DNA from 3 places in the Bacillus shivajii genome. Region 3 is predicted to be linked to each of the others. Evidence: riboswitches for the same ligand, from Rfam matches in the RefSeq annotation. Region 3 holds a riboswitch; each other region holds the start of a gene.
What was found. Region 3 has a riboswitch for cyclic di-GMP ahead of LGQ02_RS15015 (WxL domain-containing protein). Riboswitches for the same ligand answer to the same signal wherever they lie in the genome.
Positions count from the first base shown of each region.

Region 1: it holds a riboswitch for cyclic di-GMP, as region 3 does, so the genes downstream of both, LGQ02_RS04070 (sensor domain-containing phosphodiesterase) here and LGQ02_RS15015 (WxL domain-containing protein) in region 3, are expected to answer to the same signal.
Region 2: it holds a riboswitch for cyclic di-GMP, as region 3 does, so the genes downstream of both, LGQ02_RS16580 (response regulator transcription factor) here and LGQ02_RS15015 (WxL domain-containing protein) in region 3, are expected to answer to the same signal.

Region 1 is NZ_CP084703.1:846,712-852,434, reverse strand. Features, by position in the region: gene LGQ02_RS04070 (sensor domain-containing phosphodiesterase) at 1-1,568, opposite strand, end outside; cyclic di-GMP riboswitch class I at 1,638-1,722, opposite strand; gene LGQ02_RS04065 (Crp/Fnr family transcriptional regulator) at 1,943-2,650, shown strand; gene LGQ02_RS04060 (sensor domain-containing protein) at 2,654-4,279, opposite strand; gene LGQ02_RS04055 (V4R domain-containing protein) at 4,402-4,851, shown strand; gene LGQ02_RS04050 (DNA-binding transcriptional repressor DeoR) at 5,570-5,723, shown strand, end outside.
Region 2 is NZ_CP084703.1:3,435,063-3,440,785, forward strand. Features, by position in the region: gene LGQ02_RS16570 (glycogen/starch/alpha-glucan phosphorylase) at 1-680, shown strand, start outside; gene LGQ02_RS16575 (alpha/beta fold hydrolase) at 861-1,649, opposite strand; gene LGQ02_RS16580 (response regulator transcription factor) at 1,825-2,532, opposite strand; cyclic di-GMP riboswitch class I at 2,574-2,660, opposite strand; cyclic di-GMP riboswitch class I at 2,895-2,978, opposite strand; gene LGQ02_RS16585 (glycine betaine uptake BCCT transporter) at 3,289-4,815, opposite strand; gene LGQ02_RS16590 (glycine betaine ABC transporter substrate-binding protein) at 5,139-5,723, opposite strand, start outside.
Region 3 is NZ_CP084703.1:3,086,056-3,091,778, reverse strand. Features, by position in the region: gene LGQ02_RS15025 (diguanylate cyclase domain-containing protein) at 49-1,707, shown strand; gene LGQ02_RS15020 (ICP22 family protein) at 1,821-2,765, shown strand; cyclic di-GMP riboswitch class I at 2,950-3,038, shown strand; gene LGQ02_RS15015 (WxL domain-containing protein) at 3,187-3,747, shown strand; gene ltrA (group II intron reverse transcriptase/maturase) at 4,502-5,723, shown strand, end outside.

The DNA.
Region 1 (5,723 bases), 2.2 Mb from region 3:
GGAGAGATATGTCCTAAAACTGGATTTTTCCATCGGAGCAGTGCTTCAGAACCGATAATTTGACCAGTTTCGTTATCTAACTGTGGTTGATAATAAAGAGTAAAATCATTATTTTCTAATGCAAAACGTAACTGGCTTTCAAGCTCCATTTTTCGGTCCATTTCATGGCTCATTTCGTATGTAAAGGACTGGTACTGACTATGGTTACTTTTCTTAGAATAACGAAGGGCAACATTCGCATTTTTCATTAATTCCTCAACAGTCTCGCCGTGCTCCGGGTACATGCTGAGACCTACACTTAACCCCATATGAAAGTCATGGTTCTTTAAATAAATAGGGGGTTCAAAGATCTCAAGCAGCCGTTGAACGTGATGATTTGCCTCATTGGCTTTCGTATTGTTTAAAATAATGACAAATTCATCTCCACTGATCCGAAACACATGATCAAAATATGAGGATAAACGTATCGCAATGAGTTTTAACAAGTCATCACCATAAGTTCTTCCCAACGTATCATTTACATATTTAAATCGATTCACATCAATATACAAGAATGCAAGTGGTTGATCTTTTTGTTCTTTTAATATAGCTTGAAAGTACTCCACAAGTTTCCAATGATTTGGAACTTGTGTCAGCTTGTCGTAATATGCTAAGTGGTAAATCCTTTCTTCGGATTTTTTACGGTCTGATATATCTCTCGACACATATAGATATTGACCTACTTCCCCATTTTCTTCAAAAATTGGAGAGAGAGATCCTTCTAAATATAGCCATTTTCCTTGTCGATTTCTAAAACGATAGGAAACTTTTTGTGGCTCATTTGTTTCTTTTAACTTTTCAAATGATTTCCAAGCACGAGTCACATCCTCTGGATGCATATGCTCATATCCAAGTGTACCTAAAAGCTCATCCGGAGAATATCCTAAATACTTCTCATGAGAGGGGGATGTGTATACATACGCTCCCTTCGAATCGAGGATCCCTACAAAGTCCGTTACATTTTCAGTAATTAACCGATATTTTCTTTCACTTTCGTAAAGTTTTTCTTCCGTTTTCTTCCGCTCTATCGCAACAGCTGCCAGATGAGAAAACGTTAGAAGAAGCTGCAAATCATAATCAGTAGGCTTTTTTGACTCACGATAATATAAAGCAAACGTCCCTAACACATTTCTCTCAGATGATAAAACCGGTATTGAGAAGCAAGCTTTTAACCCGTAAGACAATGGTAGAGAACGGTAATCTCTAAAAAGTGGATCGGTTGCAATATTTTCTACAATCACATTTCTTTTATAAAAAGCCGCAGTCCCACAAGATCCAACGTTGCTTCCAATATCAATGCCATTAACCGCTTTGACATATTCTTCATCAAGGTTAGGAGCGACCGCATTTTCTAACTGATTCGTTTTCTCATTATAAATAAGAATGGAACATACCGAATAAGGTACAAACCCTTCAATGACAAAAGTAATTCGTTCTAACACCCTTCTATATGACTGACCTGTTGCAATCATCTCGAGAATATTATTTTGTGCCTGTAATAAGTCTGTATTCTCTGTGCTTTTATTCATATCAAGTACTTTCCTTTCGTTTGAATACAAATAAAAACACACCCGTTTATTAGGATGTGTTTCCCCTAAAACGGCACCTGGCTGGCTTGACTGTAAAGTTTTAGCCCCTATAGTTTTGCGTCCCCTCATTTCTGAAGGTTTGCCCTGATCGTTTTATTTCTTTGTTTTGATAATCATACATACTACCTGGATCAAAATACCTATATCTGTATAATAACATATATAAAGGAAAGTTTAATAGACGATTTACAATTTATTTCTAAAACTGTCACTTGTTTTGCTAAAGCGATTTAGGTCACAACGTGCTTAGGCAGTACTCGTTAAAATAGTTTTATAGGAAGTTATTATATATAACAAGAAATGAGGTTTTAAACATGGGCTGCGAAAACCATCATGGTCACCTTGATAGCTGTATCCATTCCGTCCCAGTATTTGAAGGTATGAGCGATAGTGAACTCCAACTAATTAAAGAAGCGAAGAACAGCCGAAAATATAAAAAAGGGGAGTACATATTCAGAGAAGGCGATCCTTCAGAATCTCTTTACATCATTCATCAAGGTTTAATAAAGCTTTCGAAGATTTCACAGGATGGAAAAGAACAGATCATCCGGTTACTTTTCCCTGGGGATTTCTTTGGAGAATTTGCACTCGTGCATAATAAAAACCATTATGCTAACGCTGAAGTACTTCAGGATACAGTTGTTTGTACAGTTGAAAAACAAGGGTTTATCAGAACGATGGAACTCAACCCGAATATGACTCTGCGCTTTATAGATACATTAAATGATCGCATATTTTATGCAGACGAGTGGGTTAGCTCTATGAGTTTATTAGAAGTTGACCAGCGTCTAGCACGTGTACTATTGCTTTTTAACGAAAAAGTAAACCCGGACAATGATACATTTTCCCTTCCTATCTCAAAAAAAGATACCGCTTCATTAATAGGAACGACACCGGAAACATTAAGCAGGAAACTCGTCCAGTTCGTATCCCAGCAAATGATCAAATTACACGGTCGTAATGAGATTGAAATTATCAATCGCGAAAAACTTGAAGCATTCGCTGGAAGATACGATTGTTGAATGTTACAAACGATTACTCACCTGTTTTATTAAAAAGTTTCGTACATCATTGGCTTGTAATGGTTTACTAAAATAAAAGCCTTGAACAACGTCGCACGAAGAGTTTTTTACATAATCGAGCTGTTTTGCTGTTTCAACTCCTTCAACAACAACTTTTAAATCAAGGTCATGAGCTAACATCGTTATCGCATTTGTGAGGGCTTTACTACTTGGGTTCGTTTCAATGTCAGCGATAAATGAACGATCAATTTTCAAATGATCAACAGGCAAATTTCTTAAATAACTTAAGGAAGAATAACCTGTACCAAAATCATCAATTGAAATCCGAACACCAAGTTCCCTTAATTGATGTAACGTTAATACAACAGATTTCACATCATGTATAAACATACTTTCCGTTATTTCTAGTTCCAATGAATGAGGTTGGACCTTTGTTTTTCGGAGCATATCCTTGAGTTTTTCTACTAATCCTTTTTGAAAAATTTGCTGTGCTGAAAGATTGACTGACACTCGTAACGAAGAGTAACCTTCTTTTTCCCACTCTTTTATCTGATTACAAGCCGTTTGTAACACCCAGTCTCCAATAGGAATAATTAGCCCAGTTTCTTCTGCAATTGGAATAAAGTCAGCAGGTGAAATCATTCCTAGGTCAGGGTGATCCCAGCGAATTAATGCTTCAAACGCTGTTGCTTTATTGAGAGTCAAATCTAATTGTGGTTGGTAAACGAGTGTAAACTCATCATTTTCCAGTGCTCTTTGTAAACTATTTTCAATTAATAATCGTTCAAATGCACCTGCGTTCATTTCTACCTCTGCTTTTTTTATTTTGTTCTTTCCGCTTTTTTTCGCTCGGTACATTGCTGAGTCTGCATTTGTCACTAACGTTTCATGATCATCTCCATCGTATGGATATAAGCTTATTCCAACACTAGTTGTCATATAAACCTCTGTTTGTTTTAATGAAAATGGTGTACGAAAGGCTTCAATGATTTTGTTAGCGATTCTCTCAGCTTCTTTTTCAGAGCGTAAATCGTTTAATAAACATACAAATTCGTCTCCACCATTTCTCGCAATTAAATGCCTATGATCAAGTGTTTTCCTTAACCGTTCCGTTACTTGTTTTAGCAATGAATCACCAGCGGAATGGCCAAGTGTGTCGTTAACAAATTTAAATCGGTCGAGGTCTAGAAATAATACCGCAAATAAAGAATCTTGATTTTTTGCAGACTTTAATAACTTTTCCATTTCTTGTTCGAGTGTATGACGATTCGGGAGTTGCGTTAATGGATCAACACCACATTGCTGACAAGGTGATAACAAAATCACGGATTGACGAACTCGACCATCAGCATCTTCGATTGGATTAACTTGAATCCACTGTAAAACTGTTCCGCCATTTTTTCTTTTGAGGGAAACTTCTCGGTGACCTTTTTCTATTAATTGACCTCTACCTGAAAAAAACTCCGCTACGTTCCTTCCTATTAACTCATTTTTTGAATAACTACTAACCTTAAGAAACTCATCATTAGCATATTGCACATCTCCTCGCCTATTTATGATTAACACTCCAGATGAAAGCTGATCAAATGCTTTTTTCCAATTATCTTTATTTGTCTGATACATGTCCATCGTTAAACACCTCTTTATAGTGAAGCATACCTCATCTAAAAAATGCTTCCTTGATTTATATCAATGTTTTCTTATGTATTCACTGTAATAATGGCATTAACAACAAAGAGGAGTGATAATAGATGGATCTATTTACATTTGATGATATGAAGAAAATAAAAAGAAAAGATTTAGGCAACTCCGTACCATTGGAACTCTTTCGTTCCGTTAGATTAATAGGAATGTATCAAGGACTTCCTATGAAAGGAAAAAGTACAACATTGACGATCGGAAGAAAAATCGGTGGAAGTTTACCGGTTCAATCAATTGAAGATACGTTAGACATGTTTAAGACATTAGAAATTGGAATTCCAAGAGTAATTGAAAAAAATGATAACGAAGTCCATGTTGCGATAAAAGATTGCTTTTGCGAAGGGCTTCCAGTTCATGAAGGGAACATGGTTTGTGACTTAGAGGGGGCCATTTTAGAAGGAGCATTATCGAATATTTATCAAGGACAAGTAAATGTTCGAGAAGTGAAATGCAATGTTAACGGTGATAACAATTGTGAGTACAAAATAAAATTTTTGTAAAATGAATGAATTTCATAACTCAAAATAAGATGGGAAATTCCGAATGAAGAGCGTGAACTCCACTTCAGACGGACGCTTTCCCGAGGGCTTGTCTTCAGCTAACTTAGGCTCGACAATTCTTCGCCTAAGTGGATCTTCAGACTGCGTTGACCCTCTGGGAGTCGCCGTCTTTTGTTACGTTCACTTCTAAACAAAACTTGGCTTATCGTTAAAGAGATTCTTAGTACTCTTCACCTGCGACGAGTAACCGCAGGAGCACTGTTTATCTGCGACGAGTAACCGCAGGAGCACTGTTTATCTGCGACGAGTAACCGCAGGAGCACTGTTTATCTGCGACGAGTAACCGCAGGAGCACCGAGCATTCGCTTCTCCGAATATTCTTCGAGCTGCCTCGACGCATCATCTTCCAAGAAGTGCTTGAAGAGGAAGAGGCACTTATCTATCGACAATAAATTTATAAATTATGATAGTACAAATAAAACGTACATTTAATGAAAAAATTATAATTTCATTCGTTTCATTGCGAAAAAAACGTAATTATGAAATTGATTCAAATAATAAACATAACTTTCTAGAAATCATCGATATTTGCCACAATATATTCACCTTTAATAGAGTTCAAGTATGATTGTTTTATCATTAAGCTACAATATTTACTAATGAAAGCCTTATCATTGTTTGCTATAATTGAACATACTTTCAATATATAGGTGATCGTATGGAAAATGATAAGTTAACAAAAGCGATTGAAGCAGCTAAACTTTACTATTTATTAGATTACAATCAATCTGAGGTTGCAAAAGAATTAGGTGTATCACGCCCAACGGTTTCTAGGCTTCTTCAAATAGCAAAAGAAGAAGGTATCGTTCAAA
Region 2 (5,723 bases), 350 kb from region 3:
AAGCAGCACCGAGCTACCATTTAGCAAAAGAAGTGATTAAGCTCATTCATACCGTTGCATCAATTGTTAATCACGATCCTGATATTCGCGGAAAACTGAAGGTCGTCTTTTTAGAAAACTACAATGTAAGCCTTGCAGAAAAAATCATTCCTGCTACAGATATTAGTGAACAAATCTCCACAGCGAGTAAAGAAGCATCAGGTACAGGGAATATGAAAATGATGATGAATGGTGCGTTAACTGTAGGTACGATGGATGGTGCAAACATTGAAATTCGTGACTTAGTTGGCGATCAACATATTTTTATGTTCGGTCTTAAGGCTGATGAAGTATTAAATTACTATGAACACGGAGGATATACAGCGCGAGACATATATAACACAGACGATCGCGTGCGGCGTATTTTAGATCAATTAAATGAAGGTGTTTTTGGCTCACAGGAGATCGAGTTCAAAGATATTTATTACAACATTTTATATCACAACGACCCTTATTTTGTTTTAAAAGATTTCGACCCTTATATAGAAACTCACGAACTCGTCGAGCAAGCATATCGCGACCGCTCAACATGGATGAACATGAGCGTCACAAACATCGCTTACTCTGGTAAATTCTCTAGTGACAGAACGATTCAAGAATATGCATCAGAGATTTGGAAAATAAATAAAACACATCCATAAACCAAAAATCCCCAGGTGCCAGGCACCAGGGATTTTTTTTGTTTTAGAGGTGCTGTTAGTCCGTTATTATGGCCTCATTAGTAACATTTATTTTTAGTTTTGCTGCTTTCATTTTTACCTAATAAACAAACGAGCATGGATGTTATTCTCCAATGCTCGTTTTTCGTTTTCTCCATTAATTTAAACCGCTTCTGTTTTGTGATAAGTAGATATAAATTTAATCGTTTCATCATTAAATTGCCTTGGTTGATCGATGTTACAGACATGGCCTGAATCTTCAATTCTTTTTAACAATAACCCTTCTTTTTCTTCAACCAGCTTTTCTACTGCTGGCAAAAACAAATAATCTTCTTCTCCCATAATAAACATGGTTGGAATACCATTAAAATTTGTTTGTAATCGTTCTAGTAGAGGGTTCATTGCCTTTAGTAGGGCGAACCAACGAATAAACTCTTTTTGACACATTTTCTTCGCTTGATCTACAAATGCACTCCTCGACTCAATATGGTTACTCTTTGGCATAATAATCCATGCAAGAAAGCGATAAAGCCACATATACGGAATAATATATTTCGTTAAATTACCGAGAGCCATTAAAAACTTTGTCCTAACATTTAGTTGAATGACTGCACCACCTAAAATCATTGATTCAATACGGTCCGTATGTTTTTGTGCCATTGTCTGAATAATGATCGTTCCAAGAGAAATGCCAACTAGATGGGTTGACTTAATATGTAGATGGTCAAGGACATTTACAACCTCATCTGCAATATCTTCTAGTGAATCACCTTTTTGCCAAGGGATACCATTCGATTTACCATGCCCTCGTAAATCTATTAATAATACATTAAAGTGTTTCTTAAAATCTTTTACTTGTTTATGCCAAGTCGTTGAATCTCCGCCTGCCCCATGTATAAATGTTACCCATGGTCTACTGGCATTTGCTATGTATACTCGGTGGTGTAACATAAATAATATACCTCGCTTCTTTACTTGAAAATCTTTGATGTACGTTAGCATTATACCAAAAATCAGACTTTTTTTGTTGCTAGATGTACCAACTAGATAAAAACTTATCGACAAACTCCTTATTTTTAAATTCCCAAACTATGAAAAAGAGGTGACATGAGTCACCCCTTCCTTTTTATCTTTCAGCATCTACCCAACCATTCTTTATTGCTTTAACCATTGCATCTGTACGATCATTTGCGTCCATTTTCTTTAAAATCCTACTTATAACGGTTGTAACAGTAGAGTGAGCAAAAAATAATTTTTCTGCAATTTTACTATTGTTATAGCCATCTAAAATCAAATCAAGAACAGCACATTCTCTTTCTGTTAATACTAGAGATATTTTTTCTTTATTTAATTTAAGGGTTTTAATCGGCTTTAACCTCATCTTTTTATTTTCTATTTCTAATGTGAGATTAATATGTGTTTCTGGTTCCAGAAATGCTTGCTTTTCTATTAGGGATTTGATCACGATCTCATAATGATTCTCTAAGTATGGTAATGAAACGATTCCATTTATAGGTAATGATAAGAAATTAAAAATTTGTTTTCCAATTGGCTCTTTACTCACTAACAATATCGTAGAATGTTCTGCTTTAAAAGAATGAAGCTTTTCTTGTAAGTGGTAAAATGATTCTGGTGTAAGCTTTTCAACTAATAGTACAACCCACGAATGGCCTTCTTTCATTATTGAAGGGTGGTCTGTTTGGACTTTTTTCATATACATTGCTTTTAATTGATTAGATATGTCATCTTTTACATTTTCAGGAAAGTCATTATTTGAATCTATATATATGATTTTTGCACTTTGTGTTTCGATTCTTTCTTTCACTTCAAGCATGATAGATCCTCCCAAGTTTTTTTTATGGTTTGTCATTGTCAAACGGCAACTGGCTGACTTAGCTTTGTTATGCCTTAGTCCCTTTAGTTTTGCGTCACTACGTTTCCATAGGTTTGCCTTTTTCGTTTCACCTCGTTTCTGTAAAAGGATCATCATGTACGAGAAATGTTTTTACCATCATCTCTTCTTCTTCACCTTTTTTTCTAATGCGTATTCATTGAGGCAACTTAAAGGTATTTATTGATTACGCTATTAATAAATCTTAGCAAAGAGCTGAAGTCAGGTGCTGTACACGGTCTTTTTATATAAATAAAAAAAGCTGCTTACATATACATAATGGGCAGCTTGAATAAATGAAACATTTATGCAGCTGGCTGGCGTATCTTTTAGATTTAGCCCCTTTAGCTTTGCGTCCTGCTTTTTCAAACAGTTTGCCCTTACTATTTATTTTTTCGACATAATTTGATTTATTTTAACAATCTCTGCACATTGTACTTTACCATAAAATATTACCTAAAATCAATAGCCAGGCTAGTTATTTCTTCCTATACAGTATTATTGTTTTTTCCTACAAACTTTAAATATAGACAAAACTAGGATTTTAAACGCATAACAAAATACCCCCAAATATTACCAGGTGCCAGGCACGTGGTAATATTATGGAAATGTCCTATGCTTTATAGTCAAAATTGAGGATTAACGGACATAAAAAAACTGCCACATTTGTGCGTACACATTTGTGACAGTCTTTGGATATTAACTCGCTTTTTTCATCTTTTGTTTTCCGTCTTTGTTGCTTTGTCCGAGCTCTTTTAATTCTTTGTTCAGTGCTTTTACTAAACCGTAACACATCACAAGCACAATAAAGGACAATGGTAATGCACTGACGATAATCGCCGTTTGTAAGCCTGCCAATCCACCTGAGTACATTAAAACAGATGTTGATGCAACTAAAATTAATCCCCACGTAATTTTCACTCGATTTGGAGGATTTAACTTTCCACCTGTCGTCAGCATTCCTAACACGAATGTTGCAGAATCTGCTGATGTAACAAAGAACGTTGTAATTAACGCCACGGTTAAAACAGATAAAAGAGCTGTTAATGGTAAGTTTTGATAAACAAAGAATAACGCCGTTTCCAGACCTTGTCCTGATACATCAAGTCCTTGGAATAACTCTAAATAAATCCCTGTTCCACCAAACACCGTAAACCATAAACCACATACAACCGTTGGAACTAATAATACTGCAACCGTAAATTCACGAATTGTACGTCCTTTTGAAACTCGTGCAATGAACATCCCGACAAATGGTGTCCATGAAATCCACCATGCCCAATAAAAGATCGTCCATCCTTGTGTCCATGCTAACTCATCTGCATCGAACGGTGACAAACGAAGTCCCATAAACGCAACGTTTTGTACATAGCTTCCTAAACCTGTCGTAAACATATTTAATAAAAATAACGTCGGTCCTAGGAAAAGCACTGCAAATAACAACAATGTAGCAATTGTCATGTTGGCATTACTTAAATACTTAATCCCTTTAGAAATACCGGTACTTGCTGAGACAATGAAAAGTACTGTAATGATCGCCATAATGATCATTTGAACACCAAAATTATTTGGAATTCCTACTAAGTATTCTAACCCTGCATTAATTTGTTGAGAACCTAATCCAAGAGAAGCTGCCACTCCGAATAACGTAGCAAATACCGCAACAACATCAATTGTTTTCCCAACAGGACCTTTCACCTTCTCACCAAGTACTGGTTGAAGTGTCGAACTCATTAATCCTGGAGCATCTTTTCTAAACTTTTGATAAGCAAGAGCTAATGCAACAATCGCATAAATTGCCCATGCATGTAATCCCCAATGAAGCCATGTGTACTGCATCCCAAGGGTCGCAGCTTCTTCTGTACTTCCATCACCTGTTGGTGGTACAGCAAAGTGTGAGATTGGCTCAGACACACCATAGAATAAAAGTCCAATTCCCATCCCTGCTGAAAACAACATCGCAAACCATGTTGGACGGTTATAATCTGGCTTTGAGTCAGGCTTTCCAAGCTTTATTTTTCCATATTTACTAAAGATCATAAAGATCGCAAATGCTAAAAAGAACGTTGCAACTAATTGGTAGAACCAACCGAATGATTCAAGAACAAACCCTTGAGCGACACCCATCACAGAAGCTAACTGCTGTGGAATGATCACTCCTATTAATACAAACAACACGGCTATACCGACAGAAACTTTTAAAATTGACCGATCACTTTGATCCAAAACGTAAAACACTCCTCTAGTTTTTTTCAAGCATCGCAACTTGCGATCGCCTTATTAAAAAATCCTTTTTAATTAAACCATAATTCCGTATAAACCGAAAAAACTGTACAGAATGATTTTCAGAAGAATTCTATCATTTATTTAAGTGAGAACGACTCACCAACTTCATTTATACAAATCCATTCATATAAGATCATTTACACGACTTTTCTAAACGTAACTACAATTCCTCTTCCTGTTATCTGTGAAATTTGTTAAAAAAAGTCTATCAATGATTTATTATGTAGAAAAGCCGTGCCTCAAAGACACGGCTTTTTCTATCTTTAATTTCCTAGCATTTCATCAACTTGGTCACGATTGTCTTCGATCCATTGTTTCGCTGATTCTTCAAATGGAACGTCATCTTCTTCATACTTTAGCATCATCTCTTCAAGATCTGCTACTTCAATACTCCAGTTAGATAAAATTTCATAAGCTCTCGTATACTCATCTTCAATTCCGTTATAAGAAATAACATAAACGTCATCTGACTTAAAGATCTCTTTTTCATCTTCTAAAAACTTAAGGTCAAACTTCGCAAACATCGAGTGTGGTCTCCATCCCGTAAAAATAACCGGTTCTTCTGCAGCAATTCTTTCTTCAGCTTCAGCCATCATCGCAAATTCACTAGATGTAGTTAATGTGTACTCATCACCAATACCATACTCTGCGATAAGTTCCTCAGATAATGTAACAATCCCAGCTCCTGGATCAATTGAAACAACACGACCGTCATACTTATCAGCATTTCCTACTAAATCTTCAATAGAATCTTCCTCTACATAGGCAGGAACAACCCAGCCAAGTGGAACATCAGAATAGCTTGTTGCTACTTTTTGTAAATCATCTTCATATCTGCTCCATAGTTC
Region 3 (5,723 bases):
TCTTTTAAATGGACGAGTATTAATTCATAGAATTTGAGGGATCTTCAAATGAAACACTTATTAAAAGAAAAACATCTGCCATTTTTAAATGAATTTATCGATTGTATTAATGATTTTGTTTTTGTCATGGAAGTAACAAGTGACGGTGAATTTAAGTATGTTACTCTTAATTCAACAGCGCAGGCTTCAATAGGACAAAAAGACGTAATTGGGTATAAAATTGAAGAGGTTATTCCTGAAAATTATGCTCTTATTTTGTTAGAGCATTATAAGCAAGTCATTGAAAGTAAGGATAAAGTAATCTTTGAGTTTAGTGATAATCAAATGAACACATTTGAAGAGGTTTCCTTAAATCCGTTTTTTGGTGAAAATGGCGAGATTAGTTACATCGTTTCGATCACTCGTGACATCTCGAAAAGGAAAAGAGTAGAAAGAGAACTGTCGATTAACGAACAAAAATATAAATCATTAGTTGAGAATAACAGTGACAGTGTGTTTGCCCTTGACTTAGAAGGGAATTTCCTTTCAGTCAATCAAGCAGGTGAACGACTGTCTGGTTATCATAAAGATGAGTTAATAGGAACAAACTTTTCAAAATTGGTGTTAGAAGAATGTTTAGAGGAAACCTATGAACATTTTTTGAAAGCTAAAGCTGGAAGTACAGAAGAATATAAAGTGAAGGTTATCCATAAAAATGAGGAGGTCGCTCTTACTTTAGTGAAGAATGTTCCGATTATTGTAGAAGGAGAGGTAATCGGAATTTATGGAATCGCGAAAGATATAACAGAAGAACATGAAATGAATAAAATTATTAAGTACAATGAAGAGTTTTATCGTAACTTAATCGATCAATCTCCAGACCCGATCCTTATTCATCAAGAAGGGTTTATTAAATACGGAAACTATGCATTCATGAAGCTTGTAGAAGCTTCTAGTAAAGAACAGCTATTCGGAAAAGCATTAAATGATTTTATCCCATTTATTGGTCGGAGTTCGGTAGAAGAGCGAGTAAATGAACTTTTAGAAGGTGGGCATTCTGAACCTGTAGAGGGCCCTATCGTTACGTTAGATGGTGAAGCACGTCAAGTGGAGTTTTTTGAAACGACGACAACATATAAAGGAAAGCCTGCAATCCATGCTGTTTTACGTGACATTACGAAACGAAAAGAACTCGAGACAAAAATTGAGAAAATGGCATTTTATGATTATTTAACGGATTTACCTAACAGGCAACTGTTTAAAGAACATATGGAAAAAGCGATTGAAAACGCTAAGCGTAAAAATACATCCTTTGCTTTATTGTTTATAGATGGAGACGAATTTAAAGACGTGAATGACACGGTTGGTCATGAGGGTGGAGACGCGTTTATAAAAGAATTCGCTTCAAGACTTAGTGAAAGTGTACGGAATGTTGATACGGTTGCTAGAATCGGTGGTGATGAATTTAATATTTTGTTAGCGGATATTAACGACGAGAAACAAGTAGTGAATATCATTGAACGGATTAATGAGAATTTAAGCAGGCCTTGGGAATATGACGGCTACTCAATGGATATGACGATGAGCGTAGGGATTGCATTATATCCTGATCATGGTGAGAGTATGAAATCATTAGTGATCAAAGCCGATGATGCCTTATATACTGTAAAAGAAAGAGGCGGAAATGATTTTCAGTTTTACAATGAAAGTATTGGAAAAACAGAATAGTCTGGAGAACCACCTTATTACATGTTTATCGTAATAAGGTTTTTTAAGCTGATCAAAAACTTTTTTACGTAGTCAATCATCTGGAAATGATAGTTAGTAAGGAGGGGAGAGGAATGAACCTGTTTGTATCTCATGATATCTATCTTGATGAGTGTAATATGACGTGCGCTATATTACATGTAGATCCTCAAATTTATACGTATGAATTTTCTAGCGAGCTTGGTGAGAAACATCCAAGTTTAAACACTCTTGCCTTGAGCTATATCCGACACTCGATTCCGAATACAAAAGTAAAATTGATAAAAGTGGTTGTTGGCTCTTTATTATTGACTTCTATAATTACAACACCGTTGAGTATTTCAAGCGCAACCTCTGCCGAAGAACTCCCCCCAGGTCAAGAAGATGCGGATGGTTTGCCCCCAGGACATACTGAAGAAACTGAAAACCCTCCTCATACAGAGGAAGATGGGGCGCCTGAACATGCCGATTCAACGGAGGAGAATGAATTACCTCCTGGTCATACAGATGATACGGAGAACCCAGAACATGCAGGGGAACCTGGGACGCCTGATCATGCAGAAGGGGGTAATGACCAAGAGAAAGGTGAGGACTTCATGCCTTTTTTAGGGCCAATTGAAATTGGGGACTTTTCCGCAGTTACATTAAATGGACAAATTCAACAAACCGTTGCACAAATTAACTCATTTCCAATATACAATGAATATCCACTAACTGACGGATGGCATATAACAGTTAAAGCAGAACCGCTTACAAATCAACATGGACACCGTCTTCCTCCAGGGTCATTAAATATAGAGGCTCCAGTTCTTTCAAATATTGAAGAGCATTCATCGGCAGCAAGTGAGTTGAAAGTAAGAGGTGGAGCGATTGATTTAAACGACGGATTAAAATTGGTAAGTGCTTCAGCTGGAGGTGGAATTGGAAGTTTTCTTGTATCCTTTGGGTCACATGCGTTAGGTTTAACGCTAGAGCCGGAACATACAATGGAAGGTACATATTCGACGACAATAATCGTAAATATAACAGCTGGCCCTTAAGATCTAGTAGAAAAAGGGCTTTATTTTTATGCAAAATACATCATCTTTCATTTTTTTTTTTTCATTATTTTCACTGGTAACAATGGAAACATTTGATGGCTAGAAAAGGCCCTGAAATCAAGGTATGATAACAAATGTAAGATATATCACACACCATCTGATTGAACAGTTTCATATGTTCATTCCTTACAAAAGGCAAAATTGTTGAAAGACAATGACGCAAAGCCATGTGCCTAAGGCAAGAAGAAATGCTATGGTCGACAGGTTGCTAAAGAATGAAAGGAGTATCTATTACTTCCTTGAAATTCTTGCTATGCGACAAAGGTATAAGTAAGAATTTTTTTATGCCCAAAATGAGGATAAAGGTGAGTGAGATATAGATTATCTCAAAAAAAAATTACCTATAGGGGGAAATAAATAGATGAAAAAGATCGTAACTGTTTTATCAATATTAACAATATCATTAGGGTTGTTCGCAAATCCGTCATTAGCATCAGAAGGTAGTACGTCTGGTAATGCTGAAGTGACAGGTGGTCAACTCAGTATCGAAGTACCAAATGCAACTACTTTTGCAGGTGTAACATTAGACGGTACGGTTCAAACAACAACTGCATCATTAGATAGTTTGAAAATCGTTGACCCAACAGGAACAGGTGCTGGCTGGAACGTGCAAGTATCTGCATCTCCGATACAAAAAGATGACGGTACTCATACACTGCCTAAAGAGTCTCTTAACTTAGCAGCACCTTCATCAGTAATTGCTGGTACGGGCTCTTCAAGTGCAGAATATGTAACACCAAAAGGTGGTTCACTAGATGTTCCAGTAAATGTTTTAAGTGCTGCAGTCGATGAAGGAAAAGGAACATTCACAGCGGCTTTCCCTACTGATGCATTATCTTTAACATTAAGCCCAGATACAGCTTTAGCAGGTCAATATGAAACAATGTTTTCTTGGAACCTTACAGCAGGTCCAACTCAATAATATATAAAGACAACAGCCGTGTTAAAAATAACATGGCTGTTTTTTTCGCGAGTGGCAGCACATGTGCTAAAGGGTGAGAGTCCCGAATGCATCGGCCAGCCGGCAAGCATTAGCTGACAGATAGTGCGTTGACTGTGAAGTAGCGTGCGGAGGATCTGAAGGCAAACCTCTGAACAGAGCTGATATCCCATGTTGGCACGAGAGTTGGATGACTGTGCAAGAGAACAGAAAGTCCGAATAGCTGGAAACTCAAAGTGTTATGAGGGCTGGATTAGAGGGAAAGTACATGATGTGACCCATTGAGATCTCCCTGCTTCCTAAAGTAGGTATTGATGTTACAAGGCTAAGCCAAGGACACAAGATGAGCTTTAAAGGGAGAAGTCAGAGATCGCCATAGTAGTGGAGAAGCTCATGCCAATGACCTACTGGCGACAGTAGCGAGGACAGCACATGAGTGAAACTGTACACAGATACAGTTGCGAACCTATACCCAAAAGGTGAGGAATCGTGCGAAGGGCGTGACCCATAGAAGAACAATGTGAGTAGGCTTACTTATGACTGCGGAAATAGACAGAAGCTGGACAAGAGCCAAGGGGGCTGATGCCAGGGTGGAACAGAAGGGTACACCGTCTATCGCCGAAATGTGAAATATAAGGTATTGCCATCGGCTACCAACCTTGATATGTTCGACATTTCATATGGAGAAGCAGAAGCAAAGGAAGAAACGAAAGCAGTGGCGTAAGGGGAATAACAGATGGAAAGACGTGTATGGTACAGTTTGTACGACAAAGTGTACAAGAAAGCGAATCTAGTAAGTGCCTTTTATCAAGTAAAGAAGAACAAAGGTGCACCAGGGGTCGATAAAGTAACAATTGAAGGATATGAAGCAAAGCTGGAGGACAATCTAGAAGTGCTCCAACAGAAGCTAAAAGGTAAACGATATCGACCCAAACCTGTTCGACGAAAGATGATCGATAAAGATAATGGGAAGAAACAACGTCCACTAGGGATACCAGCGGTGGAAGATCGCATCGTACAAGCTTCTCTACGGAATGTATTGGAACCTATCTTCGAAGAAGAGTTTCTTCCGTGTAGTTATGGTTTCCGCCCAAGGATAAGTGCTCATATGGCTCTAGACAAAGTTACTGAACACTTGAGAGCAGGATACCATTATGTCATTGATGCCGATCTACAGTCCTACTTTGATACGATTCCACATGATAAATTGGAACAACAAATAAGGAAACGAGTGACGGATGGGTCTATTATCGAACTCATTCACCGTTTTCTCAAAGCAGGTGTCATGGTAGAGGATCTTTACGAAGATACTCCCGAGGGAGCTCCGCAAGGTGGTGTGTTAAGTCCGTTACTTTCGAACATCTACTTACATCAGCTTGATCAACTGATGACCGAACGTGGTCACCGTATCGTCCGCTTTGCGGATGATTTTATCATTCTTTGTAAAAGCCCAAAAGGTGCAGAAAGAGTCATGCGAAGTGTCTCAAGATTTCTTGAGAAAGAACTAAGTTTAACTGTCAATCAAGAGAAGACTAAAGTTGTCGACGCCATGAAAGAGCCATTTACATTCTTAGGGTATGAATTCATTGGCAATATTCGAAGAATAGACCCTAAGAAAGAGGTAAAATTCAAGGAGCGAGTGAGAGAAATTACTCGTAGGAACCAAACAGTTGATATCCAACTCCTTATCCAAGACAAGCTGAACCCCTACATTCGAGGTTGGGCAAATTATTTCCGCTACGGCAATGTGAAGAACAAATTCAAAGAGTGGGATAGTTGGATAAGAAGAAGGTTAAGAATGGTACAACTTAGAAGTTGGAGACATATAAAGAACCTCCATCGCCTTCTTAGAAGGAAGGGATGGAGGGAAGAAAACCTCAGAGGAATCCGTATGTTTGCTTGGCGAAGTTCCAAAAGTCCAATGGTTCATGCGGCGTTAGACAATGAGTTCTTTTCAG